One region of the Clostridium sp. Marseille-Q7071 genome, then DNA from elsewhere that is predicted to be linked to it. Evidence: riboswitches for the same ligand, from Rfam matches in the RefSeq annotation. Region 1 holds a riboswitch; each other region holds the start of a gene.

Region 1 (3,292 bases):
ATTTATAGCTTAAAGCTTCAGCCAAAGCTTTTCCTTCTTTTATATAATCAATGCCCTCTTCATTTTCCTCACTATCTACCCCTTTAGAATTGGTTTTAAGTCCACATAAGGTTTTGATTTCTGAAAGATTTCCTTTAATTACAGAAAAGTTGATTTCCTTTAATAGTTTTTCAATAGAACTCTTTCTAAAATTAGATGCAGCTACCCCTACAGGATCTAATACTACAGGTATATTTAAACTATTAGCCTTTTTCCCTGCCAATATCATAGATTTTAGTGTATCTTTTGTTAACATACCTATATTTATAAGAAGTGCTGAAGATTGAGATACTATTTCTTCTACTTCTTCTGCATCTTCACTCATTATTGGAGAAGCTCCTAAGGCTAAAGTTATATTTGCGCAATCATTGCAACTTACATAGTTAGTTATCTGATGTATTAATGGCTTTTTATCTTTTATAAGCCCTAAAATAGTACCTCCCTTTTCAAGTACATCTTCTATATGTTTATACTCGCTCAAGCTTTATTCCCCCTTATTCTAAACAATTATTTGAAATTAACAATTATAAATCTTTAATTATTAATTGATATCCTTAAACTCTAAACTTACCCTACAATTATAGATACTTAACCTTATATAAAATTAAATAGTTTTCATAACTTTAGTTTTTTCAAATACCATAACTAAAAGATAAGCAATTACACTTCCTACTACTGTACTTACACCAAAAGGTATTATAAAGGCAAAGGCGCCTACTGATTTCCCCATAATTAATTTAGCTATAGGAAAGGACATCAATGATCCTAGTATCCCTGTTCCTATTACTTCTCCTATTACTGCCATGAAATTTTTCTTTGTTTTCTTATAAAAATAACCTGCTAAAGCTGCCCCTACCATACTGCCTGAAAAAGCAAGTAAGGTCCCTGTGCCCAAAATATTCCTAAGTAATGATATACAAAAGGCTATAGCTACTCCATTTACAGGTCCTAGCGCTATTGCAGATACAACATTTATAGCATGTTGTACAGGAAAACACTTTGCAACGCCCATAGGAATATAAATAGATGACCCTAATACGCCTATAGCAATAAACATAGCAGATAATACTATTTTTTTAGTTTTCATAAAGATTCCCCCTTTTAAATTTATTGTGCATAGCTAATGATGTAATTTAAGATAATTCTCAAATTTACTGAATATTTTAAAATAAAAAAGCACAAATCCAGTTTTGGATTTGTGCTTATGTTTACAGCATAAATATAGGATAAATTTAAGTATCCCAAACACACTTCCTACGCTGGTATTATCCAGTTCAGGTTAAGGGTCTAAAAGTACACACTTTTACTCTCAGCCAGTTTTACTAGCTCCCCTGTGTAAATATTTTCTTTATAGTTTAATATTAACATCTTGTTTCTGTATATTCAACTTATTTATTTAGTTTATAAAATCTAGCTTTTATAAATTAAATCTGTATTATACATCTTAGAGTAATTTATATAACTCTCTATCTTCACTTTCCATTCTTTTTTCTATTTTATCAAAAACCTCTTTTGTATTAATAATAAATTTATCTTTATTATTAATTATCTTACTCCTAGTATTGAACTGATTTTTATAATTATTAAATACGTTAAGTATATCTCCCATCTCATCAATATAACACTTAGCTATATTTTTAATTTTTTCATTTTCATTTTTTAATAAGTTTGGATATAGAAATTTATCTTCACTCTCTAAGTGAATTCTTAGCTTTCCTGATAATAAATTTATATTTTTTGCAATTTCACTGCATTCCACTTCTAAATCTTTATTTATAAGCTCCTTTATATTATAAATCATCTCTAAGATTTCAATATGTTGTCTAGTTAAATTATTAATATTAGCCATAAAAGTACCCCCAAAGTAAAATTCTTATTTTAACATAATTCTATTACTTTTAGGCAAATATTTCTGTAACATTTATTACACTTTGTAAATGTTATTAAATAAAGGAATTTATTAAAAATTATATGGCTTACAAATTATTTCTTTAATTTTTGTATCTAGTATAGCTGAACCATGTGCTGGAGTTAATATTATTGCCGTATCTGCACCTTTTCCTGAGCCACCTATAGAAATTATATCCTCTCCATATAGTATAGTACCTCCATCTAGTGCCATTATAGCTACTTCTACTGCCACTTTGACACCTTGTCCAAACATACGTAAACTATAAGCCATAACCTCTACAGGAGAAATTCCTCCAAATTTTGTTGAAAGAGCTCTTTCAGCACCAGATAATACGTGAGTACTTGTATATACCTTAAATCCACAGCTCTTTAATTCTTCCATTCTTTCCTCACTTATTTCTTGAATACCAGCTTCTCTAAAACCATTAACATGAGTAACAACTACTACATTTAATCCACTATCTTTTAAAAGTAAAGCAGTGTCTCCTGCATTGGAAGCTACAACTATATTTTTAATTCCTCTTTCCTTTGCAGTTTTAACTGCAAGCTCAATTGTTTTTATAGTATTCTCTCTTCCTGCTTTTTCAAAATACATAATCATTCTCCTTCTATTATTAAATATTTTAAATTCCTGTTATAAATAAGTTCCATAGTTTCTTCTAAAATCCTTTTATTCATTCACTGAAGCTATTTAAATACACTAAAATAAAAAATAAAATTCTTTAAATAATATTAAGTATTAATCTTTATAATTTTTAATATTTCTCCCTTTTCGTTTAATTTAACGCCGGTTAAAACTCCATCTTTATACCCCGCTCCTGTATCAATATTCAAAGAATTCTCTTCCTCATTATAAATAGGTTCGCTATTTTCGCAGGGAGTATGTCCAATTATTTGTAGCTTGTTTATATTTTTTACTTTCCCTCTGTTCCATAGAACCCCATGTGAGTCTGTTTCCTCAAAACAATTTAAAGCAATTTCAGATAATCCTGCATGACTTATAAATATATTCTCATTTTCCCAATATAAAGGTAAAGTTAAAAACCAATTTACATCTTCAATTGGATTTTTATTCTCACTTTTATATTGCTCTAAAGTTTCATATCCGCACTGCCTTAGCCAATTTTCATTAGGTTCATTTAAGAAATGATATATAATTTCAAATTCATGATTCCCTTTTAAAAATACCACATTACTAGGAAACTGTTTTTTTAATTCTCTACAATATTCCACAGTTCTAGGTGAAAAACTTCCCCTATCAATTAAATCTCCAACTTGAATAAGTAACTCATCCTTACTATTCCAATATTCTTCAATAAGTTTTTTAAGCTCTAAATAACAT
Region 2 (3,292 bases), 2.1 Mb from region 1:
ATCTTATCAAGTGCTAAAGAAGTTGATACAAAAAGTCCACTAGAAGCAGATTATATTTTTGAAATTTATGAAGGACCTGATAAGGTTCATAAATTCAACTATATTGCTGGATTAGACAAGAATGATGGTGCAAATTTTTATAATGATGATAAAAACTATATAGTATCAAAAAGACTTGATAATGACATAATTAAAAATTTCTGGAATATAAGAAAACCTATAGATTTTCAAAATGTTTATTATGATACAATATACGAAGCAGTCGACATGTATAAAAAGAGTAAAGAAGACAATCCTAAAATAGGAATTAATATGAGTTCAGATTTAGAAATGTCAAAATTTATTTTATCTACTGATTTATTGAACTTTGAGCAAAGGTTTAATAAGATGTCTGATGTAACTTTAGTGAAGGATGCAAAGGTAGAAGGTTTTGATATAGTAATGAATATAAATACTGAAGGATATACTTCTACAAAATATAAAGCGATAATTACTTTTAAGGGACATGCTGGTGAGTATGAAACTAACTATTATGTAGTTAATAAATATGAAAAAGGCGAATGGAAAATAGGAATATACGAAAAAAAACCAGATGATTTTTAAATTTAAAAGCCTAGGGAGTTCCCTAGGCTCTTTTAAATTCTCTTTGTAATCTTTCAAGAGGAAGAACTGCTAATATTAATACGCAGATTAACCCATCAAAGAATACGTATGAAATATTATATAAGAATGAATATACTAAAGGAGACATACCTTCTGGTGCATAGGCTGACCAAAATATAAAGCCAGAAATAAAGTGAAATACAAATCTTAGCGAGGTACCAAAAACTGTCCCTAATAATTTATTATTCTTAATTAAGCTTGAAAGACCTATTGCCATAAATGGTAGCACATAGTCAAATAGTATTTGTATAGGATGGAGTATCTGAGCTGGACCAATTATAAAATCTAATACTCCTCTTAAAAATCCAGTTAAAACTCCAACTACAGGGCCATAAATATAGGAAATAATTATAATTGGAACCATGCTTCCCAAAGTAACACTTCCACCATAAGGTGCATTAAAAGGCTTTATAAAGCTAAGTGCTAGGGATACACCTAAAGCTACACCAATTTGAGTTATCATGGATGTAGAAAATTTAATTTTTTTAATTTTTGTAAAAGCAATAATTATTATTAGAGCTCCTATTAATGTAAAAATTGTAGTACTACTACTTAAAACTTTTGATAAGTTTTCTTGTAATGCATTTAACATAGTTGAACCCCCCTTTTATTTTAGACATCTAAAATAATAAATCAAAGATGCTTTAAATATATGTTAAAAATAAAATTACTTTTAAAAGTGTATATTAAAGAAATATAAATCTAATAATTGTATATTATAAAGTGCTAAATATATAAAAAACCTTATGCCAATATAGGCATAAGGTATATTAATTTCTATTTTAATATAGACGCTTTCCTACGCTGGCATTATCCAGTTCAGGTACAAGGGTTAATGAATTGTTCATCTCTCAGCCATAAGGCACCCCTAGCAATTTATTAGATTTTTATTACAATTTCATTATATTATGTAACTAAAGAAAACACAATAAAAATTATAAGAAATCTATTATTTTATTATATAGCATAGTTGAAGAATTAGAAAAAGATACATCTACTTTGTCACCAACTTTTATATGATTAGGGAGTTTGCTTACAGATACATTTATAGTTATACCCTCTGTAAGTTCTACAAATGCATCTGTATTGTTCATATCTATTACTTTGCCAAACATTAAATCACCCTTTCAACTGTATTATAAATTTTGTATTAGACTAATAAATAGATTTAATTTAAAGATATACAAAACAATTTTCAAAAATCTTGCATAAATATAAAACTTAAATTATTTTTCTACAAAACAAATACTCATATATATTATTTTTATCTTTTTTATAGCAAATATTCACAATTATTCTGTATAATTAAGAATAAACATATATGTTAAAAAGTGGGGTTAATATGTTGACAAATAATTTACTAGTAACATTGACTGGGGTATTAACACTAATATGTGTTATAGAGGGTTGCATAATATATAGCTATAAAAAAAGCTTAATAGAAAGAGAAAAAAGAAAAGAAGTTCTATATGCTGTTAGTGAAAAGATAATTTCCCTTAAAAATGAAAAAGAGGTCTATGATCTAATATTAAATACAGCTATAAAATTGGTACCGAAGGCGTCTAAAGGTAGCTTACTTAAAATAACAGAAGATGGAAGTGAATTTAGGTTTATATCTCTTCATGGATATTCTGATGATTTAAAAAAAATAATATTAAAAAAAGAGGAAATATATCTTCATAAAATAAATAATTTTAAGGATATTGCAATAATAGAAAATCCTAGAAATTTTAATGAAGTTTATATGGATCCTTCAAAAAAGTATATACTTATTTCAACAGAATCTTTAAATATACACAATACTTTAAGTGCACCTATATATTTAGATGGAGTTTTAACTGCAATATTAAATTTAGATAGTACTGTTATAGAAGAGGCTTTTTCAAGTGAAGATATACGAACAGTAAAATATATACTGAATGAATTTAGATTGGCAGTTAGAAGTCATTTGATTCAAGGCAAATTAAGGGAAAAAGCAACTTATGATAGTCTGACTTGCCTTTATAGCAGAGGTTATTTAGAACAGATAATAGAATATTATCTTAACGAATTTTATAATAAAAACTATACAAGTTCTATAGTTTTTATAGATATTAATAATTTTAAATATGTCAATGATAACTATGGACATACTATAGGTGATGAGTTATTGATAAGATTTTCTCAAGCATTAAGATCTCATATCAATAGCAATAATTTATATGGTAGACTAGGCGGAGATGAATTTTTAATATTATTAGATAAGTGTAGAGAAGATGAGGCAATTGAAATTATGGAAAATTTGAGAGAGATATGTAAAAATCATAGAGAACAAGACTATACTTTAGATTTTAGTTACGGAATTTTTGAAATAGCTGGAGGAGAAAAATATGATTTTAAGACTATAATCTGTGGTGCAGATAAGAAGATGTATAAGTATAAAAAATTTAATAAAGAAATAGTTTAGGCATATGAAAAAGCAACTAGCCAAAGGTAGGCATATATTTTGCATCACACAGGCTCAGAGGCTTCAAGCTATCATTAAGTTCTAACGGCTCAGTATGATGAAAAGTAGACTAGTATACTGACTAGTTAAATTTTGAATATTACTTAAGCTATAAACACCCTTCATAATAATGTGAAGGGTGTA
Region 3 (3,292 bases), 510 kb from region 1:
TTATAGTTTCTTGCATACTTGTAGTTACAGTAGAACGTTTTTTTCTTAATAAAATAATACATTGGTTTATGCGATAATTTACATTCTTTATTTATCATAACTATTGATTTATTAGTGAAAAATCTATAATAGAAGAGCTATTATAGAAACTTATGAATTTGATTAATACAAAATACAGTTGCCATCATATTTCTTAAAAATAAAATCATACTTCATATATTGATAATCCTTTTATATGCATATATATAATTGAGGTGATAATATTATGGCACTGATAAATAAAGGTGATACACTAACGATATCTGCAGGACATTGCACTAAAACAGATCTTGGGGCTGTAGGATATAAGATTGAAGCTGAATTAAATAAATCAATAACTAAGGAATTTGTTAAACTATGTAATAAATACAACTTAACAATATATGATGTAACACCATATGATGAAGATTTATCTGTAAATGATAGGCTAGTACTAGAAGTAAATAGAGCTAATAATTATAAACCGAAACTTCATATATGCATGCATCATAACTCCTCTGATGGAAATGGTTATGGCACAGAAGTATATGTATTTTCAAATTCTGGACTAGCTTCAAGTTGTGCTAAGGCAGTAGTAGATGCCATATCCAATTTAGGACTTAGAAATAGAGGAGTAAAAGAAAATAAAAGCTTATACGTTCCTAGAGAAACTAATATGGCTTGCATATTACCAGAAGTCGCATTCGTAGATAATAAAAATGATATGAATTTATGGCAGAAACTTGGACCATATACCGTAGCTAAAAGCATATTTAAAGCGTTAACTGGTATTGATGATAATAAAGAAACCATTCCAACTACTGATGACTATTCTATTAAAGATAAAATAGCACAAATCACTGCTGATATTTTAAATGTAAGAAGTGGACCTGGTATAAATTATTCAGTAATTGGACAATTAAAAAAGAATGATAAAGTTAAGTTATACAAAAAATCTAATGGTTGGTATTCTATATATTATGGTAACAGCGGAGGATATATAAATATTAGTTATATAAAGATTTTATAAGTCTAATATATAATCGAATTCATAATTTGATTATTTTTAGATATATGTTGCAAAAATATTAAATATTGTTATAATGAAATTAAAGAATTAAATAACCTTATTGCTAGGGGTGCCTTATGGCTGAGAGGGCAGATTTTGCCTAACCCTTGAACCTGATGTGGTTAATACCACCGTAGGGAAGCAGAATAAATGCACTTTTATATGTATTTTTAAGCTTGCCTTTGGCAAGCTTTTTTAATTTAGATAAAAGTACATTAAAAATAATAACCTTTCAACATTTTGTTTTAGGAGGTGGCAGTATTTTGTCTATATATAGAATTATTGATGCAAATATAAATAGGGCATCTGAAGGTATTAGGGTATTAGAGGACCTATGCAGATTCTACTATAATGATGAAATAAAAACTAAAGAGCTTAGAGAGTTAAGGCATAATGTAAGAAAAACTTTTGATAGTGATGAACTTATAACCTATAGAGATTCAATAAATGATATTGGTGCTGCTATATCTTTGAGAACCACTGTAGATAAAAAAGAAACTATTGAAGCATTAATAAAATCTAATTTTAAAAGAATACAAGAAGGGCTAAGAACTATTGAGGAACTATTAAAAATATTAGGATACTATGAATATGGTAAAAAATATGAGACTTTAAGGTTTAAATCCTATTATCTTGAAAAGACTTATCCAAATAGAAAGTTTTATTTTAAAGACAGTATTTATGCCATTTTAGGAGAGGATTTTTCTAATGGAAGAGATAATATTCAATTAACTAAAGAACTGATTGAAAATGGTATTAAAATAATTCAATATAGAGAGAAAAATAGAGACAAAGTTTACAAATTAAATCAATGTAAAATTATTAGAGAATTAACTAAAAAAAATAATGTAACCTTTATTGTAAATGATGATATTGATATTGCATTAGCAGTAAAAGCTGATGGTATACATCTAGGGCAAGAAGATATGGATTCACTAGAAGCAAGAAAAATAGCACCTAATATGATAATTGGACTTTCTACCCATAATAAGAATCAAGCTCTTTTAGCTTTAGAAAAGAAGGTTGATTACATAGGTGTAGGACCAATATTTAATACTACAACTAAAAAAGATGTAGAATATTCAGAAGGGTTAGAATATTTAAAATGGGTGTCAAAAAATATAAAATTACCCTCTGTAACAATAGGTGGCATAAAAGAAGAAAATTTAATGGATGTAATAAGCCATGGAGGCAAATGTTTTGCTATGATTTCTGAACTTATTAGTACAGAAAATATAAAAGCTAAAGTTAATAATATTAGAAAAATAATAAATGGGATAAATGAGGAGGATAACTATGAATTACACAACTCAAATGGATGCTGCTAAAAAGCACATTATAACAAAGGAAATGAAGATTGTTGCAGAAAAGGAAAACATAGATATAGAACAGTTAAGAATTTTAGTTGCAGAGGGTAAAATAGCAATACCTGCAAATAAGAATCATAAGAGCTTGTCACCAGAAGGTGTTGGACAAGGTCTTAGAACGAAAATTAATGTAAATCTAGGTATATCAAAGGATTGTGCTAATATTGAAGCAGAACTTGAAAAAGTCAAAATAGCATTAGAAATGAAAGCAGAAGCTATAATGGATTTAAGTAATTATGGCAAAACTTATGATTTTAGAAAAAAACTAATAGATATGTCACCTGCAATGATTGGTACTGTTCCAATGTACGATGTAGTGGGATTTTATGATAAAGAACTCAAAGATATAACTGTAGATGAGTTTTTCGATGTAGTTGAAAAACATGCTATGGATGGAGTAGATTTTGTTACTATCCATGCGGGATTAAATAGAGAGACTATAAATACTTTTAAACGAAATAAAAGACTTACTAATATAGTTTCAAGAGGTGGATCATTACTATTTGCCTGGATGGAATTAAATAACAAGGAAAATCCATTTTATGAGCATTTTGATAGATTACTAGACATTTGCGAAAAATATGATTTAACATTAAGTTTAGGCGACGCTTGCAGACCAGGCTCTATAAATGATGCTACTGATGCCTGTCAAATAAAAGAACTTATGATATTAGGAGAACTTACTTTAAGAGCATGGGAGAGAAATGTACAAGTTATAATTGAAGGGCCAGGTCATATGGCTATTAATGAAATAGAAGCTAATATGTTACTTGAGAAGAAACTTTGCCATGGAGCACCTTTCTATGTATTAGGACCATTAGTTACGGATATAGCACCA

The links. Region 1 has a riboswitch for thiamine pyrophosphate ahead of thiW (energy coupling factor transporter S component ThiW). Riboswitches for the same ligand answer to the same signal wherever they lie in the genome.
Region 2: another riboswitch for thiamine pyrophosphate. It lies ahead of thiT (energy-coupled thiamine transporter ThiT); the one in region 1 lies ahead of thiW (energy coupling factor transporter S component ThiW).
Region 3: another riboswitch for thiamine pyrophosphate. It lies ahead of thiE (thiamine phosphate synthase); the one in region 1 lies ahead of thiW (energy coupling factor transporter S component ThiW).

The regions. Positions count from the first base shown of each region.
Region 1 is NZ_CBCOPR010000001.1:2,488,270-2,491,561, reverse strand. Features, by position in the region: gene thiM (hydroxyethylthiazole kinase) at 1-520, opposite strand, end outside; gene thiW (energy coupling factor transporter S component ThiW) at 644-1,126, opposite strand; TPP riboswitch at 1,274-1,382, opposite strand; gene ACWPW7_RS11675 (hemerythrin domain-containing protein) at 1,484-1,888, opposite strand; gene ACWPW7_RS11670 (pyruvate kinase alpha/beta domain-containing protein) at 2,000-2,545, opposite strand; gene ACWPW7_RS11665 (metallophosphoesterase family protein) at 2,683-3,292, opposite strand, start outside.
Region 2 is NZ_CBCOPR010000001.1:380,660-383,951, reverse strand. Features, by position in the region: gene ACWPW7_RS01705 (hypothetical protein) at 1-603, shown strand, start outside; gene thiT (energy-coupled thiamine transporter ThiT) at 626-1,255, opposite strand; TPP riboswitch at 1,443-1,543, opposite strand; gene ACWPW7_RS01695 (S1 RNA-binding domain-containing protein) at 1,599-1,778, opposite strand; gene ACWPW7_RS01690 (GGDEF domain-containing protein) at 2,006-3,109, shown strand.
Region 3 is NZ_CBCOPR010000001.1:2,997,622-3,000,913, forward strand. Features, by position in the region: gene ACWPW7_RS14160 (hypothetical protein) at 1-77, shown strand, start outside; gene ACWPW7_RS14165 (N-acetylmuramoyl-L-alanine amidase) at 266-1,048, shown strand; TPP riboswitch at 1,144-1,244, shown strand; gene thiE (thiamine phosphate synthase) at 1,351-2,415, shown strand; gene thiC (phosphomethylpyrimidine synthase ThiC) at 2,384-3,292, shown strand, end outside.